One region of the Arthrobacter sp. 001422645 genome, then DNA from elsewhere that is predicted to be linked to it. Evidence: riboswitches for the same ligand, from Rfam matches in the RefSeq annotation. Region 1 holds a riboswitch; the other holds the start of a gene.
What was found. A riboswitch is a leader RNA that binds a small molecule or an ion and turns the genes downstream of it on or off. The one in region 1 is predicted to bind glycine.
Positions count from the first base shown of each region.

Region 1 (12,392 bases):
CGCGATGCCGGGCAAGCAGATGGCCATCGACGCCGACCTCAACGCCGGGCTGATCACCGACACCCAGGCCCGGGAACGCCGCGCCGAAGTCTCGGCCGAGGCCGACTTCTACGGAGCCATGGACGGCGCCTCGAAGTTCGTCAAGGGTGACGCCATCGCCGGGCTCATCATCATTATCATCAACTTCGTCGGCGGCATCGCGATCGGCATGCTGCAGCGCGGCATGGAGATCGGCGACGCCGTGAACACCTACGGCCTGCTGACCATGGGTGACGGCCTCGTCACCCAGATCCCGGCCCTGCTCATGGCCGTCTCCACCGGTATGATCGTGACCCGTTCCAACGCGGAATCGGACATGGGCACCACCTCGTCCACCCAGCTGATGCAGTCGCCCAGCGCACTGATGATCGCCGGCGTTGCCGCCATTGCGATGGCCCTCATTCCGGGCATGCCGCCCCTGCCGTTCATCCTGGTCGGCGCCGGGCTGCTGTTCGCGTCGCGCCGGATCGCGGCGCAAAAAGTGCAGGAGGCGAAGACCCGGGACGCCGAGGCCAGCGCCCTCAGCCACCCGGAAATGGACCCGAACGAGAAGCTGCTCGAGGACATGCGTGTCCACCCGGTGGAGATCCTGCTCGCCCCGGACCTCGTGGACATGGTTTCCGGTGCCTCGGATGACCTGCTTGCCCGCGTGAGGTCCCTGCGGCACAAGATCGCCATGGAACTGGGACTGGTCATCCCTCCCGTCCGCACCAGGGACAGCGTGGACCTTCCCCCGGCAAGCTACTCGATCCGGATCGCCGGGGTCGAGGCAGGCAGCGGGACCGCCCCGAGCGGCCAGATGCTGGCCCTGGGCGACAGCCTCGACTCGCTCCCCGGTATCGCGATGATCGAACCCGTGTTCGGCCTGGCCGGGAAATGGATCCCGGCGGAAATGCGCCACAACGCTGAGATGACCGGCGCCACCGTGATCGACCGCGTCTCCGTCCTGGTCACCCACCTGTCCTCGATCGTCACGGCCAACGCCGCACGCCTGCTGTCCCGCGAGGACGTCCGGGTTCTCACCGAGGGCGTCCGCAAACAGAGCCCCTCCGCCGTCGACGAACTCACGCCCGCGCTGCTGTCCCTCGCCGAGCTGCAGCGCGTGCTCCAGGGCCTGCTGGACGAGCAGGTGCCCATCAACGACCTCGCCAGGATCTACGAGGCGCTTACGCTCCGCGCCAAGGTCTCCACCGACCCGGAATCACTGGTCGAATCCGCGCGGCAGGCCCTGGGCCCGGCGCTGACGGCCAAATTCATGGACGGCGCGGTGCTGAACGTGATCATGATCGACCCGGTCCTGGAGCAGCACATGCTCGAGGACATGCGCCCCGCCGAGGGCGGCAGCCAGATCGTGATGGGCCAGGACCGGCTGGACACTGTGCTCCGCTCGGTGCGTTCCGCCGTCGACTCCGCGGCCGCGGCCAACCGCCCGGCCGTGCTGGTCTGCGCGCCGGCGCTCCGCCCCGCAATCCGCAGACTCGTGGGAGCGCAGCCCGGCTCGGTGCCGGTACTGTCCTACCGCGAAGTCACTTCAGCCAACGTCCGGATCGAAACAGTAGGAGTCGTTCGCCATGCAGAACCGCTTTCGGCTTAAAGGCGCCTCGCTAGAGGAGATCCGCCGCAAGGCGGAACAGCAGCACGGCCCCGCCGCCCGCATCGTCTCCGCGGAGCGCGTCATCAGCCCCGGGATCGCGGGACTTTTCGCAGGCGACCGCTACGAGGCGATCATCGAGGTGGTCACGGGACATGAGGTGGTCACCGGTGAGGTGGTTCCCGAACCCGACATCCTGGCCGGGACCGACCGTCCCGGCGATCCGCCCGCGGGGCCGGCGCCCACCCACGAATTGCAGGGCGCCGCGATCGCGGCCCTGCTGGAGGAAGCCGACGCCACCGAATTGAGCCTGCACCGGCCCGGTAACTCCGGACTTTCCACGGAGTCCCCGGACTTCGCCGAACTGCTCCAGCAGCTCGGCGACGGGCTGCGTGGCCCGGCCGGCACCCCTGCCGCGGAAGCGAAGGCCGGCGCCTCTGCATCTGCCGCGGCCGCTGGCGCTGCACCGTCGCCGTCGCCGTCGCCGTCGCCGTCGCCGTCGGCGACGGCGGCAGCGGCGCCGGCCGTTGCACCGGCCACGCCGGAGGCTCCTGCTGCACCGGTGGCTCCGGCGGTCCGGTTGCGGGAGTCCGTGCCTGTGCCGCTGAGCGGTACCGGCGATCTGGTGGTGCTCATCGGGCTGGATGACGACGCCCTGGACACCGCCCTGGCCATGTCCACCGCAGTCGGCGGCGCCGACGTGCGCACAGCCGGGAAGTTGTCCGCCTACGGCCATCTGCACGTGGACGGACGCCAGGCCGCGACGGCGGCCCGCGCCCACGCCGTCATGACGGACCAGACCGTCCTCGTGGCCTTCGGCCTGGGGAAGGCCCGCGACGCCCTCGCGAGGCTCCAGTCCGTCGCCGCGCTGTCCGCCGACCAGCTGTGGGTGGTGGTCGACGCCGGGCGCAAGCAGGAGGACTCCGCGCGCTGGGTGGGTGTGCTCGCCGCGCAACTGGACATCGCCGCCGTCGCAGTCGTGGGGGCGGCCGACACCGCCACCCCGGAAACCGTCAACACGCTGGGACTGCCGGTGGGCTGGATCGACTCCGGCCAGGCCCGCTCGGTCAGGATCTAAGATGCGAGGCACGAACCAACTGCGAGCGGCAGGATTCGTCACCGGCTCCGCGCAGCGAAGGGTAGATTGAGAGGATGCTGGTACTTACACGCAAGCCGGGCGAACAGATCATGATCGGCGACGGGATCGTCATCACGGTTCTGGAAGGCCGCGGCGACGGTGTTCGGATAGGCATTGAGGCCCCCCGCGGGGTTCCGATCCAGCGCCGCGAGGTCATCGAGGCGATTGCCGCGGCGAACCTGGCGGCGGCTGAAGCCGGAGCAGAGGCCGGGCAGGACGCGGAGGACGCGCTGCGCGGGCTCCTGCCCCCGGCCCCGGCCCCGAAGCCGGCCCGCTCCGCGGACTAAGCGCCGGCGCTTAACCCCCGAACGGGCACACGCAGACGCGTCACGCACAGACAGTCGCAGTCAGCCGCGGTTGCCGCCCAGAAACTGCTCCAGAAGGGGCTGGGCCGTCCGGCGGACCAGCGCTAGGGCGCGCTCAATGTTTCCCGCCGTCGTCAGCTGGTCAAGAGTCCCCGCAGTGTCCGCGGGCAGGGTGGCAGCGGCGTCGCCGTTGCGCGTTCCGGCGGCCGCGCCGGACGCGACCGGCCGGCTCAGGTTGCGCAGCGTGTCCTCGTTGGCGAGAGCGGCATCGTTGAGCTGCCGGAGCAACGCGCGCAGGCCGTCCAGATGATCCTGCAGGACCTCGGCCCAGGCGCCAGGCGGTGCCCCCGCGGCGAGCTCGTTCAGGGTTGCCTGGGCGGGCAAACCCCACTCGGCCGCCACCGCGGCCGACTCGACACCCCGGGCCAAAGCCTCAAAGCGCAGGCGATCAAGGACGCTCTCCACTTCGGAGGCCGTGAAGCTCAACCACTGGACGTTGCCGGCCAGGACATGGAGCCGCTGCGTCTCCAGTCTGAATAAGAGCAATTCCAACTGACGGCGCTCCTGCCAGAGAGCTGCCGAAAGATCACCTGCACCCATGGGCCCCATTCCCCTTGCCGCCCCGGCCGAGAAGCCTTACCGCATTTTCAGCCAAGCTTTTCCCTGAGGTTACACGCAGAGCGCGGATCAGGTGATAGGTTTCGACTTGGGTGCTGCGCCCGGGTTTTTAACACCGACTTCCATGGGGGGAGCACGGGGCCCATTTCGGGTGCGGCTCCCGCTCGTTTAAGGCTGCCGGATCCTGTCTCATGGGGGGACACTCTATTGAATCGCGTGGAACGCAACGAGATGGTCACACAGCATCTTCCGCTGGTGGGCTACCTCGTCTCAGACTTGTGCTCAAAGGCGTCACACCTTTCCCGCGATGACCTGGCGTCTGCGGGCGCCATTGCCCTGATCACCTCGGCGGACTCCTTCGACCCGGACCTCGGCGTGCCGTTCGGTGCCTTCGCGCGCCGGCGGATCCTGGGCGCGTTCGCGGACGAGATGCGCGCCAGCGACTGGGCCACCCGCTCGGCGCGGCGCCGGATCAAAGAAACCATGTCGGTCCAGGAAACCCTCGCCGCTGCCCTCGGACGCACCCCCAGCGTCGACGAGATCGCCGCAGCCCTGGGTGTGCAGCAGAGCGTCGTCGAGGCAGCCCTCGCGGACGCCTCCCGGACCCTGACGCCACTGGATGAAGCCGTGGTCGACACGCTGGCCGCGGAGACCCTGACCCCCGAACATTCCGTACTCGCGGACGAGCGGCTTCAGTACCTCCGCGCGGCGGTTAAGTCCCTCCCGGAGCGGATGCGTTACGTCGTCGAGGAGATCTACTTCGGCGACAGGACCGTCAAGGATCTGGCAGCGGAACTTGGATCCACCCACGCCGCCGTTTCCCAGCAGCGCGCCGAGGCCATCCGGCTCATGCGTGACGGCCTCACCGCGCACTACTCGGACGATCCCGGGCAGGGTTTTGAGCCGCAGTCCCGGATCACCCCCAAGCGCCGTAATGACTACCTCGCCCAGCTGGCAGAGACCACCACGGGCGGCTTCACGCGGGCCATCTTCCCGCAGGGGCCGGTGCTCAACGAGGCCGTCTAAACGGTTCCCGGACGCACCCCCCGGCAAGTAGTAAGCCGACTTAGTAAGCTGACCGAGAAATTATCGGCGGAGCGTCGCGGTCCCTCCCGGCACTGGGGTAGCGTCGGTAGCATCGGATCTGGCGGTACCGGACGAACCAGCAGTGGACTCACCAGCATCGGTTCAACCGCAACGCGGCGCGACGGTACCGGAACTACTCAGGAGGACGCATGAAAGCAACACCAACGCTCACGACGAACCTGCAGGCAGTGCTCGTGGACCTGATCGAACTTCACGTTCAGGGCAAGCAGGCGCACTGGAACATCGTCGGGACGAATTTCCGGGACCTCCACCTGCAGCTGGACGAGATCATCGACTCGGCCCGCGCTTTCGCGGATGACCTGGCGGAGCGCATGCGCGCCCTTCACGCCCTCCCGGACGGCCGGAGCTCCACGGTGTCCAAGTCCACCTCGCTCGCTGAGTTCCCGGCCGGTTTGATCAACACCAAGGACGCCATCGAGCGGATCGTCGCAGCCCTCGAGGCCGCCGTCGGTACCATGCGCAAGGTTCACGACGCCGTGGACGAGGAAGACCCCACGACGGCGGACCTGCTGCACGAATTCATCGCCAAGTTCGAGCAGTACGCCTGGCTGGTCAACGCCGAGACGATGCGGGCCAACACCAGCGTCACCACGGCGGACAGCAAGTAACGTCCGACGGCAACGTCAGCGCCCGGCGCCGGTTCCCACCGGCGTCGGGCGCTTTGGCGTTTAACCCCTCGGGGCTACCGGGCCGTCGGCACCTTGCGGAGGACGACGGCGGCGAGGACTGACGCTCCCGCCATCAGGACGAGCGCGATGGCCGCCGTGATGTGGACACCCGAGTCAAAGGCGGCCCGGGCGGCCGTCATCACCGCGTCGGCCAGCGGTCCCGGCAGTCCCTGGGCCAGCTCCACGGCGCCTGCGAGTGTCTCGCCGGCCTGCGCGGAGGCCTCCGCGGGGGCAGCCTCGGCGGCGCCGGCGGGAAGCCGGAGGTTGCCTTGGTAGGAGGCCGTCAGGATGGAGCCCAGGATGGCGGTGCCAAGCAGGGAGCCGATTTCATAGCCGGTCTCCGAGATCGCGGCCGCGGCACCGGATTTCTCCGCGGGAGCGGCGCCGAGGATCAGGTCGTTGGAGATGGTTTCCGCGGCGCCGACGCCGAGGCACAGCACCAGCAGGGCCGCCAGCAGCAACGCCGGGCCGTTGCCGTGATCGCCGAAGGCCACCACGAAGTAGCCGGCTGCGCTCAGGAGCAGCCCGCCGGCCACCACAAAACCGGGGCGGACCTTCTTCACCAGCGGCACCACCAGCAGCCCGGCCGCCACAGTGGCGATGAGGGCGGGGATCATGGCGACGCCTGATTCCGAGGGCGATTGCCCCTCAAGCAGCTGCAGGTGCTGGGCGAGGAACAGGATGAAGCCGTTGAAGGAGAACAATGCCAGCACGTTGGCGATGATGGCGGTGCTGAAGACCGGGTTGCCGAAAAGGCTGATATCCAGCAGGGGAGCGGGGCGGGTCCGTGCCCCGGCGGCGCCTTGTGCCGGGGCTGCTACTGCCGGACCTGCCGGCAAGAGGTGCCGCTGGCGCCGGATGAAGACATAGCCCATCAGCAGGCCAAAGCAGATGGCGGCCAGCGGTTCCGCGGCCGGTCCGTGGGTGGCCAGGATCTTGATGCCGTAGACGACCGGCACCATCACCAGCAGGGACAGGATGATGCTGGGCACGTCCACCCGTCCCGGGTTCGGGTCGCGGGATTCCGGAATCAGGGCCGGACCGAGGATCAGCAGCGGGAGGATGATCGGCGCGGCCACGAGCAGGACGGCGCCCCACCAGAAGTTCTCCACCAGCCAGCCGCCGAAAATCGGGCCCAGGGCGGCGCCGCCGGAGAAGCCTGCGGCCCAGATGGCCACGGCCAGCCGGCGCCGGTTGGGCTCGGGGAAGATGTTGCGGATCAGGGACAGCGTGGAGGGCATCAGCATGGCGCCGAAGAAGCCCAGCCCGGCGCGTCCGGCAATCAGCCATTCGGCGCTCGGGGCGAACGCGGTGGCCGCCGAGACGGCGGCGAAGCCTGTACTGCCGATGAAAAGCAGCCGGCGGCGGCCAATCCTGTCGCCGAGGCTGCCCATTGCCACGAGCAGGCCGGCGAGGACCAGCGGATAGGCGTCGACAATCCAGAGCAGCTCCACACCGGTGGCGTCGAGGCTGCGCGCGATCGCCGGCAGGGCAAAGGTCAGGGCGGTGTTGTCGACGGCCACGAGCAGCACCGGGAACATCAGCAGCGCCAGCGCCAGCCAGTCACGCCACGGCGCGCGCGGTGCCTGGCCGGATGTTGCCCCGGTGGGCGTTTTTCCGGCCGCGTTGGTGACAACCGTGCCGGTGCTGTTGCGGGTGATGGAAGTGTTGCTCATGAGCTTAACTGTACCGTCTGGACGGTACAGTTAGGAAACCCGGCGTTAAGAAACACTTCCGCCACGGGGCATGATGGGACGCATGGCCAGAAAACCCGTCGCCCGCGAAGCCGTCCTTGACGCGTTCGAGTCCCTGCTGATTGAAGAGGGTGAGCGGGCCGCGACCCTGGATGCCGTGGCCCGGCTGGCCGGGGTCTCCAAGGGCGGGCTGCTCTACCACTTCCCCAACAAAGAAGCGATGATCTCGGTCCTGCTGGAACGGCTGGACCGGCTGCTGGCCGAGGACCTCGCTGCCATGGCAGCCGCACCGGAAGGCGCCGCGGCGTTCTTCATCAAGTCCTCGGTCTGGGCGGACACGCCGCTGGACCGGGTCTTTGTCGCCGCCACCCGGCTCGCCGAAGTGGCCCACCAGGAAACCCTGCGGCGGATGGCCGCCGTCCAGGCGTCCTGGCTGGAACTGCTGGCGGCCGACGTCGGTCCCGCCATGGCCAAGCCGGTCCTCTATATGGGGGACGGGCTGTACTTCAATGCCATGCTGGCGCGCGGGCCGGGCGGGCCGGATCCGGAGGTCGGCGCCGACGTCGAAAGTCTCCTCACCGCCCTGGGGCGGCTCCGCGGCTGAGTCGGCTCAATACATGACGCTCCCGCACGTCTGGCGGGTCAACACATGACGCTCCCGCACGTCTGGCGGGTCAACGCGGAACGCTCCCGCACGTCTGGCGGGGGAGAGTTTGGGAACTTCAGTCGAATGCGTCGGAGCGTTTGGGAAACTTCAGCCGGATGTGCGGGAGCGTCTGTCGTGGGCCGACGGCGGCTCCGGCGCGTAACGCTCGCGCGGCCCCGGTTCGTTGGTTTGCGGACGCGGGCCGGGCGTAGGACAATGAGAGCTGTGACTGTTGTCACGCCAAGTTAATATGCCTTTGATCTGCGGCGGGAGAGTTCTGCTTGTAGGTACAAGCAGGCGCCGTAGGAGCAAACCCTCCCCAGGAATCTCTCAGGCCCATGTACCGCCGCGGCAAGGCAACTCTGGAAAGTAGCAGGCATGTCTTTTGACTTGCTGTGCTCACCGACGGTGCAAGCGGAGCCATGCGAGAGCACGGCTACGCGGAAACTCTCAGGTCCAATACAGAGCGGGGAGGAACCCGAATCAATGTGGCGTACCCTGCGCCGCCTTAGTTATGGAGTTCCTTGTGACTGTTACCTCAGCCTCCACGTCCTTCGTTGACCGGCACATCGGCGCACGCCGTCAGTCCGACGTCGACGCCATGCTGAAGGCTGTCGGCTACGACACCGTCGACGCCCTCGTGGACACCGCCGTTCCCAAGGACATCCGGCAGGACTCCCCGCTGGCGCTGGGCGCGGCGCTCAGCGAAGTCGAGGTCCTGGCTGAGCTGCGCCAGCTGGCCGCGATGAACAAGACCGCCGTCCAGATGATCGGCCAGGGCTACTACGACACCGTCACTCCGGCCGTCATCCGCCGGAACATCCTCGAAGCCCCGGCCTGGTACACGGCCTACACCCCGTACCAGCCGGAAATCTCCCAGGGCCGGCTCGAGGCGCTGCTGAACTTCCAGACCATGGTCCAGGACCTCGTCGGCCTTCCGATCGCCAACGCCTCACTGCTGGACGAAGCCACCGCCGTGGCCGAGGCCGTGCTGATGATGCGCCGGGCCAACAAGAATAAGTCCGCGCACGACGGCAAGACCGTCCTCGACGCCGACTGCCTGCCGCAGACCATTGCGATCGTCAAGGGCCGCGCCGAGGCCCTCGGCTTCGAGGTGGAGGTCGCTGACCTCTCCAAGGGACTGCCCGACGGCGTCATCAACGGCGTCGTCCTGCAGCAGCCCGGCGTCTCCGGCCGCGTGTTCGACCACACCGCCGTGATCGCCGAGGCCAAGGAACGCGGCGCCCTCGTCACCGTCGCGGCGGACCTCCTCTCCCTGACCCTCATCACGTCCCCGGGCGAGCAGGGCGCCGACATCGCCGTCGGCTCCGCCCAGCGCTTCGGCGTCCCGCTGTTCTTCGGCGGCCCGCACGCCGCGTACATGGCGGTCCAGAAGGGCCTCGAGCGGTCCATGCCCGGCCGCCTGGTGGGCGTGTCCAAGGACAACGCCGGCGTTCCGGCCTACCGCCTGGCCCTGCAGACCCGCGAGCAGCACATCCGCCGCGAGAAGGCCACGTCCAACATCTGCACCGCGCAGGCGCTGCTGGCCATCGTCTCCTCCTTCTACGCCGTTTACCACGGCCCGGACGGCCTCAAGGCAATCGCCGAGACCACCCACGGACACGCCCGGACCATCGCGGCCTCGCTCAAGGCCGCCGGCCTGGACGTGCTGCACACCTCCTTCTTCGACACCGTCACGGTCTCGGTCCCCGGCAAGGCAGCGGACATCGTCGCCGCCGCCGAGGCGAAGGGCATCAACCTGCGCGGCATCGACGCGGACACCGTCGGCATCTCCACCGATGAAGCCGCGACGGCGGCCATCGTCGCCGACGTCGTCGCCGCCTTCGGGGCGACGGTGGCTGACTCAGTAGAAGGCTTTGCCCTGGATGCCGCCGTCGAGCGCACCTCCGACTACCTCCAGCACCCGGTCTTCAACACCCACCGCTCCGAGACCCAGCTGCTGCGCTACATCCGCCGCCTTTCCGACCGCGACCTCGCCCTGGACCGCACCATGATCCCGCTGGGCTCCTGCACCATGAAGCTGAACGCCACGGCCGAGATGGAAGCCATCTCCTGGCCGGAGTTCGCCTCCATCCACCCCTTCGCCCCCGAGTCCCAGACCGCCGGCTGGCGTGAACTGATCACGGACCTCGAAGCGCAGCTGACCGAGATCACCGGCTACGACCAGGTGTCCATCCAGCCCAACGCCGGATCCCAGGGCGAGCTCGCCGGCCTGCTGGCCATCCGCGGCTACCACCACTCCCGCGGTGACGAGCAGCGCAACATCTGCCTCATCCCGGCCTCCGCGCACGGCACCAACGCGGCCTCCGCCGTGCTCGCCGGCATGAAGGTGGTCGTCGTCGCCACCGCGTCGGACGGCACGATCGACCACGCGGACCTCACCGCCAAGATCGAGCAGCACCGGGACGCCCTGTCCTGCATCATGATCACCTACCCGTCCACCCATGGTGTGTACGACGCCGACGTCCGTGAAGTCTGCGACGCCATCCACGCCGCCGGCGGCCAGGTCTACATCGACGGCGCCAACCTCAACGCGCTCGTCGGGCTGGCCCAGCCGGGCCTGTTCGGCGGCGACGTCTCGCACCTGAACCTGCACAAGACCTTCTGCATTCCGCACGGCGGCGGCGGCCCCGGCGTCGGCCCGGTCGCGGCCAAGGCGCACCTGGCACCGTTTATGCCCGGCAACGCCGCGGATCCGGCCAACGGCGAAAGCGGCACGCCGATCTCCGCCTCCCGCTACGGCTCCGCCGGTGTGCTGCCGATCTCCTGGGCGTACGTGAAGCTCATGGGCGGCCAGGGCCTGACCGAGGCCACGAAGTCCGCCCTGCTCGCGGCCAACTACATCGCCTCCCGCCTGAACGACTTCTTCCCGGTGCTCTACACCGGCGAGGGCGGACTCGTGGCCCACGAGTGCATCCTGGACCTGCGCGAGCTCACGGCCAAGACCGGCGTCACCGCCGAGGACGTGGCCAAGCGCTTGATCGACTACGGCTTCCACGCCCCCACCCTCGCGTTCCCGGTGGCCGGCACGCTGATGGTCGAGCCCACCGAATCCGAGGACCTCGGCGAGATCGACCGGTTCATCACGGCGATGATCTCCATCCGTGCCGAGATCGACCAGGTGGCCCACGGCGACTTCGCCGTGGAGCACAGCCCGCTGCGCAACTCCCCGCACACCGCCGCTGCTGTCATCAGCACCGACTGGACCCGGAAATACCCGCGTGAACAGGCCGTTTTCCCGGTCCACACGCTCAAGCAGGACAAGTACTTCCCGCCGGTCGGCAGGATCGATGGCGCCGCCGGCGACCGCAACCTGATCTGCTCGTGCCCTCCACTCGAAGCCTTCGAAGACCACTCCGACGACTCCGCCTCTGACAGCTAAGGACAGCCACCGATGACTGAGAACTACACGGCCCTTTACGAAGAGCACAAGAAGCTCGGCGCCTCCTTCACGGACTTCGGCGGCTGGCAGATGCCGCTCAAGTACAGCTCCGAACTCGCCGAACACCACGCCGTCCGCAAGTCCGCGGGCCTCTTCGACCTCTCCCACATGGGCGAAGTCTGGGTCACCGGCCCGGACGCCGCGGCGTTCCTGGACTACGCCTTGGTCGGCAAGATCTCCGCGATGGCGATCGGCAAGGCCAAGTACTCGCTGATCTGCAACGAGGACGGCGGCATCATCGACGACCTCATCACCTACCGGCGCCCGGCGGGGGCCGACAACACTGATAAGTTCCTCGTGGTTCCCAACGCGGGCAACGCCAAGGTCGTGGCCGCGGCCCTGGCCGAGCGGGCTGAAGGCTTCCAGGTCACCGTCCAGGACGCCTCCGCCGAGATCTCGCTGATCGCCGTGCAGGGTCCCAAAGCCCAGGAAATCCTGCTGCGCCTGGTTCCCGCCGCGCAGCACGAGCTCGTCACCGGGCTGAAGTACTACGCTGCGGTGGAGGTTCCGTTGATGTTCGGCGGCACCAGCCAGGAACTCCTGCTGGCCCGCACCGGCTACACCGGCGAGGACGGCTTCGAGATCTTCGTGTCCAACGGCGACGCCGCCGCTCTGTGGCAGGCGCTCGTCACGATCGCCGAGGACGGCGAGCTGACGCCCGCCGGGCTGGCGTCCCGCGACTCGCTCCGCCTCGAGGCGGGGATGCCGCTCTACGGCAACGAACTCTCCCTCGAAGGCGACCCGTTCGCCGCCGGGCTGGGCCCGATCGTCGCGCTGTCCAAGGAAGGCGACTTCGTCGGCAAGACCGCCCTGGCCGCCAAGAAGGAAGCCGGCGCCGGATCCACCACGGGCCGCAAGCTCGTCGGCCTCAAGGGCCTCGGACGCCGGGCCGGCCGCGGTCACTACCCGGTCCTCAAGGACGGCAACGTCGTCGGCGAAGTCACCTCCGGCCAGCCCAGCCCGAGCCTCGGCTACCCGGTCGCGATGGCCTACGTCGACGTCGACTTCACCGAACCCGGTACCGCCCTGGACATCGACCTCCGCGGCAAGGCAGAGCCGTTCGAAGTTGTGGCACTGCCTTTCTACAAGCGCCAAAAGTAGCCCGGCTGGTCCCGGGGCTGCG
Region 1 covers NZ_JCBANT010000020.1:47,298-59,689, forward strand. Annotated here, with positions in the region: gene AC6EUH_RS16985 (flagellar biosynthesis protein FlhA) at 1-1,633, shown strand, start outside; gene AC6EUH_RS16990 (hypothetical protein) at 1,611-2,708, shown strand; gene AC6EUH_RS16995 (carbon storage regulator) at 2,783-3,055, shown strand; gene flgN (flagellar export chaperone FlgN) at 3,116-3,682, opposite strand; gene AC6EUH_RS17005 (sigma-70 family RNA polymerase sigma factor) at 3,899-4,717, shown strand; gene AC6EUH_RS17010 (Dps family protein) at 4,927-5,406, shown strand; gene AC6EUH_RS17015 (MFS transporter) at 5,481-7,007, opposite strand; gene AC6EUH_RS17020 (TetR/AcrR family transcriptional regulator) at 7,225-7,764, shown strand; glycine riboswitch at 8,064-8,162, shown strand; glycine riboswitch at 8,164-8,281, shown strand; gene gcvP (aminomethyl-transferring glycine dehydrogenase) at 8,321-11,209, shown strand; gene gcvT (glycine cleavage system aminomethyltransferase GcvT) at 11,222-12,370, shown strand.

Region 2 (16,653 bases), on a different contig from region 1:
CCTCGCCGGAGCGCATGAAGCGCACCGTTGAGGCGAGCCGCGGCTTTGTCTACGCTGTCTCGATTATGGGCGTCACCGGCGCCCGCGCGTCGGTCAGCTCGGCGGCCAAGGACGTAGTGGCCGCCGCGCACGCAGCAGGCGCCGAACGCGTATGTGTCGGGCTCGGCGTGTCCAACGCGGACCAGGTCCGCGAGATCGCCGCCTACGCGGATGGCGTGATTGTCGGGACCGCGCTCGTCGTGGCCATCGGCGACGGCGGCGTGGATGCGGTAGCGTCCTTGACGAAAGACCTCAGCACCGGCCTTACCAAGGAAGAAGCTTAAGCACATGCAGTCAGTCCTCCACGCGGCAGCGATGATTCCCGCGAGCATTCCGAGCCCGGACTGGTCCGGATTCGACATTCCGCTGCCATGGGGGTCACTGCGCATCCACGCTTACGCCCTGTGCATCCTGCTTGGCATCATCGCCGGACTGTGGCTCACCTCCGTCCGCTGGGCCAAGCGCGGCGCCCCGGAGGGGAGTGTCTGGGACATCGCCATCTGGGCCATCCCCTTCGGCATCATCGGCGGCCGGCTCTACCACGTGGTGTCCTCACCGGATGCGTACTTCGGCCCCGGCTTCGACGGCACCGGGGACCTGTCCCTGATCCCGCAGCTCCAGCGCGGCGGACTGGGCATCTGGGGCGCCGTGCTGCTGGGCGCCGTCGGTGCCTGGATCGGCTGCCGCAGGGCGGGCGTCAAGCTCAGCGCCTTCCTCGACGCCGCGGCGCCCGGACTGCTGCTGGCCCAGGCAATCGGCCGCTGGGGCAACTACTTCAACCAGGAGCTCTTCGGCGGCCCCACCACCCTCCCCTGGGGACTGCAGATCGATGCCGACAACCCGAACTTCCCGCCCGGCATGGCCGCGGAAACGCTGTTCCACCCGACGTTCCTCTACGAATCCCTCTGGAACCTCGCCGGTGTGGGAATCCTGCTCCTGCTGGACCGCAAGTTCCGATTCCGCCGCGGCCGCCTGTTCTGCCTCTACGCCATCTATTACACGCTGGGCCGGGTCTGGATCGAGGCGATGCGGATCGATGACGCCGAGCAGATCAACCTCTTCGGCATCACCACCAGGCTCAACGTGTGGACCAGCATCTTCGTCCTCCTGGGCGCGCTGGCCGCGTTCATCATCCTGGGCCTGCGCAAGCGCACCGAACCCGACACCGTGTACCTGCCGGGCCGCGAACCGTCCGGGGCGGAGCCAACCGGCACCGCCGCTGACAACGACCCGGCCGACGCCGACGCTGTCAACGACGCGGCCGACGCTGCCGGTGGCAAGAACGCCGACAGCGCCGCTGACAAGGACGCCGACGGCGATGCGGACGAAAAGCCGGACGTGGACGGGGAGCCGGCCAAAGTTCCTGCCGGCGGCGTGAGTGTCCGCCATTCGGATTCTGCTGTCTCAGATAGTGAATCGCGTGATAATCTCCCTGATAACCAAAGCGGTCCCGGCCGCGCTTCCGCCTCGGCAGTAGCGTCAAAGGAATCCACCGGCGGCACCCAGCCCGCCACAGGAGCACCGGTGGCCGGAACACCCGGCCACCAGGTACACGGAACCGCGCCGGACGCTGAGGGCATCAAGTAGCTCAGCGCCGGCAAACCGGGCCGCGGAGTCACCCCTCGCAGAGCCCGTTTCCACAGCGTCGTGGCAGCAGGCAGGCGGCGGACAGCAGACAGTTGCTGTTCGCGCAAGCCCGGGCCGGTGACCGCGTAACTGTTAGTGCAGGAGGCGGCGCTGACCTACAATTCGAATAAGAAAAACACTTTGTTGTGCCCGTCACACCGGCGCACCGATGCGGGCCAATGTTGTCCCTCCCATACGCACGATCAGGAGGAAGGACGTCTCCCATGACCCAAACCCTGCACAGCCCCAGTTGGTCCGAGCCGCAACAGGCCGCCACGTCGCCCTTCAAGCGCTTCGCGGCGCTTCCCGAAGCCGCCGGGCTCTACAACCCCGAGCAGGAAAAGGACGCCTGCGGCCTCGCCATCATCGCCACGTTGCGGGGGGAGCCGGGTTACGACATCGTTGACGCCGCCCTGACCGCCCTTCGCAACCTTGAGCACCGCGGTGCCGTGGGCGCCGATGAAGGAACCGGCGACGGCGCCGGGCTGCTCATGCAGATCCCGGACGAATTCTTCCGCGCCGTCACCGACTTCGAACTCCCCGCCCCCGGGCAGTTCGTCGCGGGCACGGCGTTCCTCCCGTCCGAGAAGCGCGAATCCGATGCCGCAAAGGCCGGGATCGAAGGGCTCGCCGCCGACGAGGGCCTGACCGTCCTCGGCTGGCGCGAAGTGCCGATCGTGGCTGATCTTGTCGGGGCGATGGCCCGGGCCTGCATGCCGTACTTCTCGCAGCCGTTCCTCGCCTCCAGCACCGGGGAAGTGCTGGAGCGGAACGAACTCGACGCCCGCGCGTGGCGCATCCGGAAGCGCGCCCAGAACAAGTTCGGCGTGTACTTCCCGTCGCTCTCCTCCCGGACCATCGTCTACAAGGGCATGCTGACCACCGCCCAGCTCGAGCCGTTCTACCCGGACCTCTCCGACAAGCGCTTCAAGACCAAGCTCGCGATCGTTCACTCGCGCTTCTCCACCAACACCTTCCCGTCCTGGCCGCTGGCCCAGCCGTTCCGCACCATCGCGCACAACGGCGAAATCAACACGGTCAAGGGCAACCGCAACTGGATGCGCGCCCGCCAGTCGCAGCTCGCCAACCCGTTGCTGGGGGACTCGCCGGAAGAGCTGTACCCCATCTGCACGCCCGGCGCCTCCGACTCGGCCTCCTTCGACGAGGTCGCGGAACTGCTCTGGCTGTCGGGCCGGCCGATCACGCATTCGATCATGATGATGATCCCCGAGGCCTGGGAAAACCACGCCACAATGGATCCCGCCCGCCGCGCCTTCTACGAGTACCATTCGCTGCTCATGGAACCTTGGGACGGCCCCGCCGCCGTTTCATTCACCGACGGCAACCTGGTCGGCGCCACCCTGGACCGCAACGGCCTGCGCCCCGGCCGGTACTGGATCACCGAGGACGGCCTGATCATCTTCGCGTCCGAGGTCGGCGTGATCGACGTCGAACCGTCCAAGGTGGTCAAGAAGGGCCGTGTTTCACCCGGCAAGATGTTCCTCGTGGACACCGACGCCGGCCGGATCATCGACGACGCCGAGGTCAAGGCCGAGGTCGCCGCCGCGAACCCCTGGGCGGAATGGCTCAAGGAAAACCTGATCGACCTCAAGGACCTCCCCGAGCGCGAGCACGTGGTCCACACCGCCGCCTCGGTCAACATCCGCCAGCGCACCTTCGGCTACACCACCGAGGAACTGAAGATCCTGCTCGGCCCGATGGCCCGCACCGGCGCCGAACCGCTCGGCGCCATGGGCTCCGACACCCCCGTGGCCGTGCTTTCCAAGCGCCCCAGGCTGCTCTTCGACTACTTCGTGCAGTCCTTCGCGCAGGTCACCAACCCGCCGCTGGACGCCATCCGCGAAGAGCTCGTGACGTCGCTGACTTGCGCAATCGGCCCCAACGGCAACCTGCTGGACACCAAGCAGGTCCGCCAGCCGCAGGTTTCCCTGCCGTTCCCCGTGATCAACAACGACCAGCTCGCCAAGATCGCGAACATCGAAAACGCCGACGGCGACAAGGTCGCCATGAAGGTCCGCGGCCTCTACCGTCCCGAGGGCGGCGAGAACGCCCTGCGTGCCCGGCTCACCGAAATCTGCGAGCAGGTGTCCGGCGCCATCAACCGCGGCGTGCAGTATGTCGTGCTTTCGGACCGTGACTCGAACGCCCAGTGGGCGCCGATCCCGTCCCTGCTGCTCGTCAGCGCCGTGCACCACCACCTGCTGCGCAGCGCCAACCGCACCAAGACCGCACTCGTGGTCGAGGCCGGCGACGTCCGCGAGACGCACCACGTGGCCGTCCTGATCGGCTACGGCGCATCCGCCGTAAACCCGTACCTGGCCATGGAATCGGTGGAGCAGCTGATCTCCACCGGCGACGTCGTCGGCGTCACCCCGCAGGACGGTGTCTACAACCTGATCAAGGGCCTCGGCAAGGGTGTCCTGAAGATCATGTCCAAGATGGGCATCTCCACCGTGGCCTCCTATACGGGCGCGCAGACCTTCGAAGCGCTGGGTCTCGGTCAGGACCTCGTGGACGAATACTTCTCCGGCACACACTCCCAGCTCGGCGGCGTCGGCCTCGACGTCATCGCGGCCGAGGTCGCGGCGCGGCACCGGATGGCGTACCCCGAGAACGGCATTGAAGTGCCCCACCAGCCGCTGCTGGGCGGTGGCGAGTACCAGTGGCGCCGCGACGGCGAGCCGCACCTGTTCAACCCGGAGACCGTGTTCCGGCTGCAGCACGCCACGCGGGAGCGCCGGTACGACATCTTCAAGGCGTACACCCGCGGCGTGGATGACCAGTCCGAGAACCTCATGACCCTGCGCGGGCTCCTGAAGTTCAAGGCCGGGCTGCGCCCCGCGGTCCCGCTCGAGGAAGTGGAGTCCGTCTCCAGCATCGTCAAGCGGTTCTCCACCGGGGCGATGAGCTACGGCTCCATCTCCCAGGAGGCGCACGAGACCCTGGCGATCGCCATGAACCGGCTGGGCGGCAAGTCCAACACCGGTGAAGGCGGCGAGGACGTGGACCGGCTGCTCGATCCCGAGCGCCGCTCCGCGGTCAAGCAGATCGCGTCCGGCCGTTTCGGCGTGACCAGCCTGTACCTGACCAACGCCGACGACATCCAGATCAAGATGGCGCAGGGTGCCAAGCCCGGCGAGGGCGGCCAGCTGATGGCGCAGAAGGTCTACCCCTGGGTGGCCCGGACACGGCACTCGACGCCCGGCGTCGGACTCATCTCCCCGCCGCCGCACCACGATATCTACTCGATCGAGGACCTCGCCCAGCTGATCTATGACGCCAAGCGCGCCAACCCGTCGGCCCGCGTGCACGTCAAGCTCGTCTCCGAGGTCGGGATCGGCACCGTGGCGGCCGGCGTCACGAAGGCCAAGGCCGACGTCGTCCTCGTTTCGGGGCACGACGGCGGTACCGGCGCCTCGCCGCTGAACTCGCTCAAACACGCCGGTGTGCCGTGGGAGCTGGGCCTCGCCGAGACGCAGCAGACGCTCATGCTCAACGGCCTGCGCGACCGCGTGGTGGTGCAGGTGGACGGCCAGCTGAAGACCGGCCGCGACGTCGTGATCGCCGCGCTGCTGGGCGGCGAGGAGTTCGGCTTCGCCACCGCACCGCTGGTGGTCTCCGGGTGCATCATGATGCGCGTCTGCCACCTGGACACGTGCCCGGTGGGCGTCGCGACACAGAACCCCGAGCTGCGCTCCCGGTTCAACGGCAAGCCGGAATTCGTGGTCAACTTCTTCGAATTCCTCGCCGAGGAAGTCCGCGAAATCCTGGCCGAGCTGGGCTTCCGGAGCATCGAGGAAGCGATCGGCCACGCCGAAATGCTCGACACCCGCGAGGCGATCAACCACTGGAAGGCCGAAGGGCTGGACCTGGACCCGATCCTGCACGGGCTCGAGTTCGACGACGACGCCCCGCTGCGCAACCTCACCGGCCAGAACCACGAGCTGGACAAGCACTTCGACCAGCGCCTCATGGTGATGGCCGCGGAAGCCCTGAGCGACCGCACACCGGTCAAGATCGCCGTCGACGTCATCAACACGGACCGCTCCGTCGGCACCATGCTGGGCCATGTGGTCACCAAGACCTTCAGCACCGACGTGCTGGCGACGGACACCATCGACATCACGCTGACCGGCACCGCCGGCCAGTCGCTCGGTGCGTTCCTGCCGGCCGGCATCACGCTGCGGATGTTCGGAGACTCCAACGACTACGTCGGCAAGGGTCTCTCCGGCGGCCGCATCATCGTGCGGCCGGACCGCACCAACGTCTTCCCGGCCGAACGCAACGTCATCGCCGGAAACGTGATCGGCTACGGCGCCACCAGCGGCGAGATGTTCCTGCGCGGCCAGGTCGGCGAACGCTTCCTGGTCCGCAACTCCGGAGCGACGGCGGTGGTCGAAGGAATCGGCGACCACGGCTGCGAGTACATGACCGGCGGACAGACCCTCATCATCGGGCGCACCGGCCGTAACTTCGGTGCCGGCATGTCCGGCGGCACAGCCTACGTGCTGGACCTGCAGACCGAACGGGTCAACAAGCAGGCCCTCGAAACCGGTGAGCTGCAGCTGCGCGAACTCGACGCCGAGGACCGTGACATTGTCCATGGACTGCTGGTGAAGCACTCCGAGGAGACCGAATCGCTGCTTGCGGCACGGCTGCTGGAGAACTTCGACGACACCGCAGCCCGCATCACCAAGGTGCTGCCGCGCGACTACGCGGCCGTCCTGCAAACCCGTCTTGACGCCATCGAAGAGGGCCTTGACCCCGACGGCGAAGAAGTTTGGTCTCGAATCCTGGAGGTGACCGGTGGCTGATCCACGCGGATTTCTGAAAGTACGTCAGCGCGAAACCCAGCCCCGCCGTCCCGTTCCGGTCCGCATCATGGACTGGAAGGAAGTCTATGAGGCCCAGGAGAAGGGCGTCCTCAAGTCCCAGGCCGGCCGCTGCATGGACTGCGGTGTGCCGTTCTGCCACCAGGGCTGCCCGCTGGGCAACCTCATTCCGGAATGGAATGACCTCGTCTGGCGGGACAAGGGCGAGGAAGCGATGGAACGGCTGCACGCCACCAACAACTTCCCCGAATTCACCGGGCGCCTCTGCCCGGCGCCCTGCGAGGCGTCGTGTGTGCTGGGCATCAACCAGCCCGCCGTGACCATCAAACAGGTCGAGGTCTCGATCGTGGACCAGGCCTTCGAAAACGGCTGGGTCAACCCGCTGCCGCCGGCACGCCTCACCGGCAAGACGGTCGCCGTCGTCGGCTCCGGCCCGGCCGGACTCGCCGTCGCGCAGCAGCTGACCCGGGTGGGGCACACCGTCGCCGTCTACGAGCGCGACGACAAGATCGGCGGGCTCCTGCGCTACGGCATCCCCGATTTCAAGATGGAAAAGGAACAGGTGGACCGCCGCCTGGAGCAGATGAAGGCCGAGGGCACCCGCTTCCGGACCGGCGTCGCCGTCGGCACGGACGTGACCTGGGAGCAGCTGCGCCGCCGGTACGACGCCGTGGTGGTTGCCACCGGCGCCACCGTCCCGCGTGACCTGCCGATCCCTGGCCGCGAGCTCGAAGGTGTGCACTTCGCGATGGACTACCTCGTCCCGGCCAACCGGGTGGTGGCGGGGGAGACGGTGGAGAAGCAGATCAACGCTGCCGGAAAGCACGTTGTCATCCTCGGCGGCGGCGACACCGGCGCGGACTGCCTCGGCACCGCTCACCGCCACCAGGCCGCCTCGGTCACCACCCTGGCGATCGGCAAACAGCCGCCCGCGGAGCGTGCCGGCCACCAGCCGTGGCCGACGTTCCCCACCCTGTTCGAAGTTGCCAGCGCCCACGAGGAAGGAGGCGAACGCACCTACCTCGCCTCCACCGTGGAGTTCGTCGGCGAGAACGGCAAACTGACCGGCGTGAAGGTGGCCGAAACCGAATTCGTCGACGGCAAACGCCTCCCGAAGGCCGGCACCGAGCGGATCATCCCCGCCGACCTGGTGTTCCTGTCCCTGGGCTTCACCGGCCCGGAGCGGGCGGGGATCACCGAGCAGGTCAGCGCCGAATTCGACGGCCGCGGCAACGTGGCCCGGGACGGCTACTACATGACCAACACGGAAGGCATCTTCGTCGCCGGAGACGCCGGCCGCGGCCAGTCGCTCATCGTCTGGGCCATCGCCGAGGGACGCGCCTGCGCCGCCGCGGTGGACAAGTTCCTGATGGGCAGCACCATCCTCCCGGCTCCCGTGGCGCCGACCGACCGGGCCATGGCCGTTCTCTAGGCGCGTCCCTCCGGCCCGGCGCTGTTACATTCCGCCAATAACTTCATCAATGCAATCGACTACTAGGGTAGGTATATGAGACGCGCTAAAATCGTAGCCACGTTCGGACCGGCAATCGCAAGCTTCGAGAACACTCTCGCGGTGCTGGAAGCCGGCGTCGACGTGGCACGCATGAACATGAGCCACGGCGACTACTCCGTGCACGACACCACCTACGAGAACGTCCGCAAGGCAGCCGGTCAGCTCGGCAAGGCCGTCGCCGTGATGGCCGACCTCCAGGGCCCCAAGATCCGCCTCGGCCGGTTCGTGGACGGACCGCACCTCCTCGCCGTCGGCGACACCTTCACCATCACCACCGAGGACGTCCCGGGCACCAAGGACATCTGCTCCACGACGCTCAAGAGCCTCACCGAAGACGTCAACCCGGGCGATGCTCTCCTGATTGACGACGGCAAGGTGGCGCTGAGGGCCATCGACGTCGACGACGTCAAGGTGGTCGCGCAGGTGATCGTGGGCGGCTACGTGTCGAACAACAAGGGCATCAACCTGCCCGGTGTTGCCGTCAACGTTCCGGCGCTGAGCGAAAAGGACGAGGACGACCTCCGCTGGGCCATGCGCCGCGGCGTGGACATGGTGGCCCTCTCCTTCGTCCGGGATGCCTCGGACATCAAGCGCGTCCACGAGATTATGGACGAAGAAGGCCGCCGCGTGCCGGTGATCGCCAAGATCGAGAAGCCGCAGGCCGTGGAGCAGCTCCCCGAGATCATCGATGCCTTCGACGCCATCATGGTGGCCCGTGGCGACCTCGGCGTGGAACTTCCCCTCGAGGAAGTCCCGATCGTCCAGAAGCGCGCCGTTGAACTGGCCCGCCGCTGGGCGAAGCCGGTCATCGTGGCCACGCAGGTGCTGGAATCCATGATCGACAACCCGCGCCCCACCCGCGCCGAGGCCTCCGACTGTGCCAACGCCGTGCTCGACGGCGCCGACGCAGTGATGCTCTCGGGCGAGACCAGCGTGGGCAAGTTCCCGATCGAGACCGTCAAGACCATGGCCCGGATTATCGAGTCCACCGAGGTCCACGGCCTGGAACGCGTCCCTCCGCTGGGCACCAAGCCCAAGACCCGCGGCGGCGCCATCACCCGTGCCGCCGTCGAAATCGCCGACCAGCTGGATGCGAAGTACATCTGTACCTTCACCCAGTCCGGTGACTCCGCCCGGCGCCTCTCGCGGCTGCGCCCGGTCCGGCCCGTGTTCGCCTTCACCCCGGTGGAGCACGTCTGGAACCAGCTCGCGCTGACCTGGGGCATCCAGCCGGTTCTGGTTCCCATGGTGGGCCACACCGACGAGATGACCGCCCAGGTGGACCGCAGCCTGCTGAGCCTGGACCTGGCCGAGGACGGCGATATGGTGGTCATCGCGGCCGGCTCGCCTCCCGGAAAGGCCGGTTCCACGAACATGCTGAAGGTCCACAAGGTGGGCGACCTGGCCGACGCGGGCAGCACGGGCGACTCCGAGGTCGCCAAGGATAAGCTCGGCCCCTGGCCGGAAAAGAAGAAGCGGAACACCAAGATCTAGTTCCGCAGCTCAGACGAAAGGGAGGGTCCCCGCCACGCGGTTTACGCGGCGGGGACCCTCTCCTTTTTTGTGTTGCTTGGTCGCTTACAGCTGGGGCCCAGTGCCCGCCACTGCCCCTTAACCGGTGAGGCTGGCAAGGGCTTTCCGCAGCCGGGTGTCCGCATCATTGGCGACGTCCTGGACAGCAGCGCTGTTGCTGAGCTGGACCATCGTCTGAGGATCAATGGCACTGATGGTCGTCACGACGTCGCTCGTTCCTCGGCGGACCACAACGTTGCAGGGCAACAGGGCGCCGATTTCGGGATCGGCAGCGAGGGCGCGGCTGGCCAGCGCCGGGTTGCAGGCACCGAGGATGACGTAGTCGCCGACAGCGGCAGCCGCGTCAGCGCCGAGCTTGGCCTCGAAGGTAGCGCGAACGTTGATTTCGGACAGAATGCCGAAGCCTTGATCGGCCAGGGCGTCGCGGGTCCGCTGCACTGCCTCCTGCCAGTCAAGGGGAAGAGTCACGGTGTGGGTGTAGCTCATGCGGAGCTCCTTTCGATACCCCATTGTATACCCCCGGGGGTGTTTGACGACCCTGGGTGGTATCTGCAATGCTCGAAGGGTCCCCGGGTGATCCTGCGTGAATAGGCATGAGCGGCCCGGTGGTTCCCCCTTCGACCTGAAAGTGCCATGACTAACGCAACGAGACGATTTCCGGCAGCCTTGTATTCCCAGGGATCAGATCCGGACGCCCGGTTCAGCCTCGCCAATGAACGCACATACCTAGCCTGGATACGGACCTCCCTGGCGCTGATTGCCAGCGGCGTTGCTTTGGAGGCGCTGGGGCTGAACCTGCAGGACGGGCTGCGCCTTTCGGCGTCCGTAGTCCTCATCGTCGCCGGAATTGCCGCGCCCGTGCAGGCGTGGTTCGGGTGGATGCAGATCGAGCGTGCACTGCGCCTCGACAGGCCGCTGCCGGCCGCCCGCTTGGCGTCCCCGATTGGGGCTGCCGTTTCCGTGGCTGGGATCCTGGTGGTCTTCGCGGTTGTCCTCGCCTGATGACCGGCGGTCCTGAGAACGCACCCGGCCGGAGTCACCGGCCGTTCGACGCGGGCCTGCAGCCGGAACGGACCGCTCTAGCCTGGCGCCGGACGGCGCTGGCGGTCGCCGTCGGATCCCTCGCGGCGCTCCGCATCCTGCCGGAGCTCCTGGGTTTGTGGGCACTCGCTCCGGCCGCGCTGGGCGCTGCCGTGTCACTCGTGGCGCTCATTGTCACGCAGCGGCGGTACCGCAGGATTCACACAATCCTCACCACGTCCGACAGCGACAGGGTCGCCCTCAGCGGGGGAGCGGTGCCTGCCGTAATGGCCGTGGCCACAGTGGCCGGCGGAATTATGGCGCTGGCTGCCGCAGTGCAACTTGGCCAGCGGATACCGCATTAGCGCTTAAATTGCCGGGTCCGGGAGGCCGCGGGTGAGCGGCTTCCCGGACCCGGGGGAGAAGCGTCTTAGTTGACCTGGTTGATGATGGTCTCGGCAACCTCGCGCATGCTGAGGCGGCGGTCCATGGAGGTCTTCTGGATCCAGCGGAATGCCTCCGGCTCCGTCAGGCCCATCTTGGTGGTGAGGAGGCTCTTGGCGCGTTCCACGAGCTTGCGGGTGGCGAACTGCTCCTGGAGGTCGGTCACTTCACTTTCGAGGGCCTTGATTTCCTCGTGGCGGGACAGCGCGATTTCCAGCGCCGGAATCAGGTCGGCAGGCGTGAACGGCTTGACCACATAGGCCATGGCACCGGCGTCGCGGGCGCGCTCGACGAGTTCCTTCTGGCTGAAGGCGGTCAGCAGGACCACCGGGGCGATCCGGGCCTTGACGATCTTCTCGGCAGCGGAAATGCCGTCCATAACGGGCATCTTGACGTCCATCAGGACCAGGTCCGGCTTCAGTTCTTCGGCGAGCTGAACGGCTTTTTCGCCGTTGTCCGCTTCGCCGACGACGTCGTAGCCCTCGCCCCGCAGGATCTCGATGATGTCGAGCCGGATGAGGGTCTCGTCCTCGGCGACAACCACGCGGCGCGCCGGCGTGGTCGTGGGGTTTGACTCCGTCTGTTCTGACACGGGAACTCCTTGGAAAGGTACGGCGGGAACTAAACCATCTTAGGTTCCGCCCGCTGGTGTACTTGGACCGGACTGGTTCGATGCGGCGTCACTGGCGCGATTCTGGAATTCAGCCTATCTGCATGTAGAGTAATTTCGCGCACCGGAAGCGATCGCGTTGCTCACAGCACTGTGGTTGAGTGATTGTTACACCGGTGTAGTCCGCGCCCGAGTGGCGGAATTGGCAGACGCGCCGCACTCAAAATGCGGTATCGAAAGGTGTGTGGGTTCGAGTCCCACCTCGGGCACGTGTTTTCCCTGTTCAGGGGCTTGTGGTCCTCTGAATGTGTACAAATCTCCTTTTGTGGGCCCCTACGGGCCCATTTTTGTTAGTGGCGGCTGGTCTGGCGGCTCCTTCTCTTGGCTTAGACAGCGGTGTTGCTGCTCACTCCTTCATGGCCGGGAGCGCTCGGAACTGCATGACCTGCTGAGAGGTGCGATCAGACCCTGAAGGTCGTCCCTGTGGACAGCCGGAACTCCTGGGAAACTTGGAACTGTCGCGATTCTCCAAACCGAGCGGGACAGTTTTGCGGGCGGGATATGCGCGAATCCGGGTTTTCAGTATCTGTATCGGAATTCTCGCAGCGGGGAGTGCCCGGAAGGTGTTGCGGTGGGGGACCGGCTTACGGGCGGTGGGTCCAGGGTCCGTCGCTGTGCGTGAGGGCTTGGCAACTACATGGGATTTGTGAATGAGTCGCAATCAGCACAACGTGGAAGTTTTCCGAGACGAGATAATCGCCGCAGCCGCAGAGCTACGTGCTGTGGCCCGCGCAGAACAGGACAAGCAGCGAATAGAAGTTGCCGACTGGCTCGACGAACAGTTCATCGGTATCTCAGACCCGCGCGATCTGCATGAAGCAACGCGGAATGCTCTTACCTTGTACCAAGGCGGCATGGGGTCGTTCCAGGATGTCGGTAACGGGGCCTCGTCGCACGCGGTCAGTCGGCTGCGTAGTGCGCTGGTGAGTGGGCTCGATGCTGGCGTTCGCGACTCGTGAACGTGCTCGTGGCGGCTCAGTAGCGTCCGGTGAAGGGATCCTCGAACGGGTCACTCCGGTGGTCCCTTTGCGCCCGGGGCGCCCGGCTCTGCCGTGCGGTCAAGGAACCTGCCAGCCCGCTGGAAGTCCCGGACAACGTGCATCAGCCCAATCACCAAGATAGCCACGCCAGCCGCCATGAGCCAGGAGAGGAACCCGGCTCCGCGTATGACCTGGGGAATGAATATGAGCGGCAGCACGGGCAGCAAGATGAGCTGTGTGGCGAGATTTTTTCGCAGTTGCACGGCCGCGGCCCGCGAGACGACAATGTGATCCGGGTCAACGGGTGTCTTCCCGAGAATCTGGCGCCGGATGTCTTTACGCTCTTCGTCGTCCAGCGAGAGCAGCACGTCGATCCTGCCCATCTCCGCTGCGGGCGCGATCTTGTTGGCGTTGGGCACCGCCGAATGAATCCACGGGCTGAAGGCCCATGGCGGTGAATGCCAGGGCGCCCGGTGGATCCACGAGGTGCTTCCAGCGGCTGGCGAGGGTGCGGGAGGCGATGCCATTTCTCTGACGTGGCCAGCAATTCCCTAGTGGCGGTTCACCGCAGCTCGGCAAAAGACACATTCGGAGTCGGTTCTTGCGTCCCTGTCCGAGCAGAGGCTAAAGTGTGAGGCGTGTCACCAACCAAGTGACATGTGCTTATGATCTGCGGCGGGAGAGTCCTGCCGGTACGTTCTGCAGGCGCCGTAGGAGCAAATCCTCCCCAGGAATCTCTCAGGCCCACGTACCGCCGCGGCAAGGCAACTCTGGAAAGCAGTCCGGATATTCGGACTCACCGACGGTGCAAGGGTCACCCTGCTAACAGCAGGGGGCGCGGAAACTCTCAGGTCCAATACAGAGCGGGGAGGAACCCAAATCAATGTGGCGCACCCAATGCGCCACCTGAATTATGGAGTTCCTTCATGACCATCCAGTCGTCCCCTTTAACCTTTGCCGATCGGCATATTGGTGCGCGGCGCCAGGCCGATATTGACGCCATGCTCAAGGCCGTGGGCTATGACAGCGTTGACGGCCTCGTGGACGTCGCCGTCCCTGATTCCATCCGTCAGGCCAAGCCGCTGGCCCTCAAGGACGCCCTCAGCGAGGTCGAGGTCCTTGCCGAGCTCCGCCGGCTGGCCGCGAAGAACAAGACCGCGGTCCAGATGATTGGGCAGGGCTACTACGACACCGTCACCCCGGCCGTGATCCGCCGCAATATCCTCGAAGCCCCCGCCTGGTACACGGCGTACACCCCGTACCAGCCGGAGATCTCCCAGGGCCGGCTCGAGGCGCTGCTGAACTTCCAGACCATGGTCCAGGACCTCGTCGGCCTGCCGATCGCCAACGCGTCGCTTCTGGACGAAGCCACCGCCGTCGCCGAGGCCGTGCTGATGATGCGCCGCGCCAACAAAAACAAGACGGCCCACGACGGCAAGACCGTCCTCGACGCCGACTGCCTGCCGCAGACCGTCGCGATCGTCAAGGGCCGCGCCGAAGCCCTTGGCTTCGAGGTGGAGGTCGCTGACCTCTCCAAGGGACTGCCTGAGGGCGTCATCAACGGCGTGGTCCTGCAGCAGCCCGGCGTCTCTGGCCGCGTGTTCGACCACACCGCCGTGATTGCCGAGGCCAAGGAACGCGGCGCCCTCGTCACCGTCGCCGCTGACCTGCTCGCGCTGACCCTCATCACCCCGCCCGGCGAGCAGGGCGCCGACATCGCCGTCGGCTCCACCCAGCGTTTCGGCGTCCCGTTGTTCTTCGGCGGCCCGCATGCCGCTTACATGGCGGTCCAGAAGGGCCTCGAGCGGTCCATGCCCGGCCGCCTGGTCGGTGTCTCCAAGGACATCGCCGGAGTCCCGGCGTATCGCCTGGCCCTGCAGACCCGCGAGCAGCACATCCGCCGCGAGAAGGCCACGTCCAACATCTGCACCGCGCAGGCGCTGCTGGCGATCGTGTCCTCCTTCTACGCCGTTTACCACGGCCCGGACGGTCTGAAGGCCATTGCCGAGCGCGTCCACAACAACGCCCGCAGCCTGGCCACCACGCTGAAGATCGCAGGCCGCGAACTGGTCACCGAGACGTTCTTCGACACCGTCACGGTCCGCGTCCCCGGCAAGGCTGGCAAGGTCATCGCTGCCGCAGAGGCACGTGGGATCAACCTGCGCCGGATCGACGCGGATACCATCGGCGTCTCCGCTGATGAAACCACGACGACGGAGGTCCTCTCCGCCATTGCCGTCGCCTTCGGTGCCGGTCCGGTCGCTGAAGCGAAGGGCTTTGAACTGCCCGAACCGGTGCTTCGCACCTCCGAGTACCTGCAGCACCCAGTGTTCAACACGCACCGTTCGGAGACCCAGCTGTTGCGCTATATCCGCAGGCTGAGCGACCGGGACCTCGCGCTGGACCGCACCATGATCCCTCTGGGTTCGTGCACCATGAAGCTGAATGCCACAGCGGAGATGGAAGCGATCTCCTGGCCGGAGTTCGCCTCCATTCACCCGTTCGCCCCGGAATCCCAGACCGTCGGGTGGCGCGAACTGATCAACGGGCTGGAAGCTGACCTTGCCGAGATCACCGGCTATGACCAGGTCTCCCTGCAGCCGAATGCCGGTTCCCAGGGCGAGCTCGCGGGCCTGTTGGCCATCCGCGGCTACCACCGCTCCCGCGGTGATGCCCAGCGCAACGTCTGCCTGATTCCGGCCTCCGCGCACGGCACCAACGCCGCGTCCGCTGTCCTGGCCGGGATGAAGGTTGTTGTGGTGGCCACCGCTCCGGACGGCACCATCGACCACGCTGACCTGAACGCCAAGATCGAGCTGCACAAAGACGGTCTGTCGGCGATCATGATCACCTACCCGTCTACCCACGGTGTGTACGACGCTGACGTTACAGAAATCTGCGAGGCAGTGCACGCTGCCGGCGGCCAGGTGTACGTGGACGGCGCCAACCTCAACGCCCTCGTGGGCCTGGCGCAGCCGGGTAAGTTCGGCGGCGACGTCTCGCACCTGAACCTGCACAAGACCTTCTGCATCCCGCACGGCGGCGGCGGGCCAGGCGTCGGCCCGGTCGCGGCCAAGGCCCACCTGGCACCTTTCATGCCAGGGGACGCGAACAAGGCAGTGCACGAAGAGGGTCACGGTGTGGCAATCTCGGCCTCTAACTTCGGCTCCGCAGGCGTCCTCCCGATCTCCTGGGCGTACGTGAAGCTCATGGGCGCCGAAGGCCTGACCGAGGCCACCAGGTCCGCGCTTCTGGCAGCTAATTACGTTGCCGCCCGTCTCAACGAGTACTTCCCCATCCTCTATACCGGCGAAGGTGGCCTCGTGGCGCACGAGTGCATCCTGGACCTGCGCGAACTGACGGCCAAGACCGGCGTGACCGCGGAAGACGTGGCCAAGCGCCTGATCGACTTCGGCTTCCACGCCCCCACCTTGGCGTTTCCGGTGGCAGGGACGCTAATGGTGGAGCCCACCGAGTCCGAGGACCTGGCGGAGATCGACCGTTTCATCGACGCGATGATCACCATCCGCGCCGAGATCGACCAAGTAGCCACCGGTGACTTCACCGTCGAGGACAGCCCGCTACGCAACGCACCCCACACCGCGTCCGCCGTCGTGTCCTCTGACTGGACCCGCCAGTACCCACGGGAGCAGGCCGCTTTCCCGGTCCACCACCTCAAGCAGGACAAGTACTTCCCCCCGGTCGGCCGGATCGACGGCGCCGGTGGCGACCGGAACCTGATCTGCTCCTGCCCGCCGCTTTCCGAGTTTGAAAACTAAGGATCCCGACATGTCTGAGAAGTACACGGCTCTCTACGAAGAGCACAAGCAACTCGGCGCCTCCTTCACCGATTTCGGTGGCTGGCAGATGCCCCTGAAGTACAGCTCCGAGCTGGCCGAACACCACGCCGTCCGCAACGCCGCTGGCCTGTTCGACCTCTCGCACATGGGTGAAGTGTGGGTGACCGGCCCCGAC
Region 2 covers NZ_JCBANT010000025.1:18,447-35,099, forward strand. Annotated here, with positions in the region: gene trpA (tryptophan synthase subunit alpha) at 1-323, shown strand, start outside; gene lgt (prolipoprotein diacylglyceryl transferase) at 328-1,626, shown strand; gene gltB (glutamate synthase large subunit) at 1,890-6,500, shown strand; gene AC6EUH_RS18050 (glutamate synthase subunit beta) at 6,493-7,950, shown strand; gene pyk (pyruvate kinase) at 8,026-9,525, shown strand; gene AC6EUH_RS18060 (DUF302 domain-containing protein) at 9,643-10,050, opposite strand; gene AC6EUH_RS18065 (YidH family protein) at 10,198-10,566, shown strand; gene AC6EUH_RS18070 (DUF202 domain-containing protein) at 10,566-10,949, shown strand; gene AC6EUH_RS18075 (ANTAR domain-containing response regulator) at 11,015-11,620, opposite strand; tRNA gene AC6EUH_RS18080 (tRNA-Leu) at 11,826-11,907, shown strand; gene AC6EUH_RS18085 (hypothetical protein) at 12,349-12,657, shown strand; gene AC6EUH_RS18090 (hypothetical protein) at 12,708-13,097, opposite strand; glycine riboswitch at 13,345-13,442, shown strand; glycine riboswitch at 13,444-13,550, shown strand; gene gcvP (aminomethyl-transferring glycine dehydrogenase) at 13,605-16,457, shown strand; gene gcvT (glycine cleavage system aminomethyltransferase GcvT) at 16,468-16,653, shown strand, end outside.
Region 2: another riboswitch for glycine. It lies ahead of gcvP (aminomethyl-transferring glycine dehydrogenase); the one in region 1 lies ahead of gcvP (aminomethyl-transferring glycine dehydrogenase).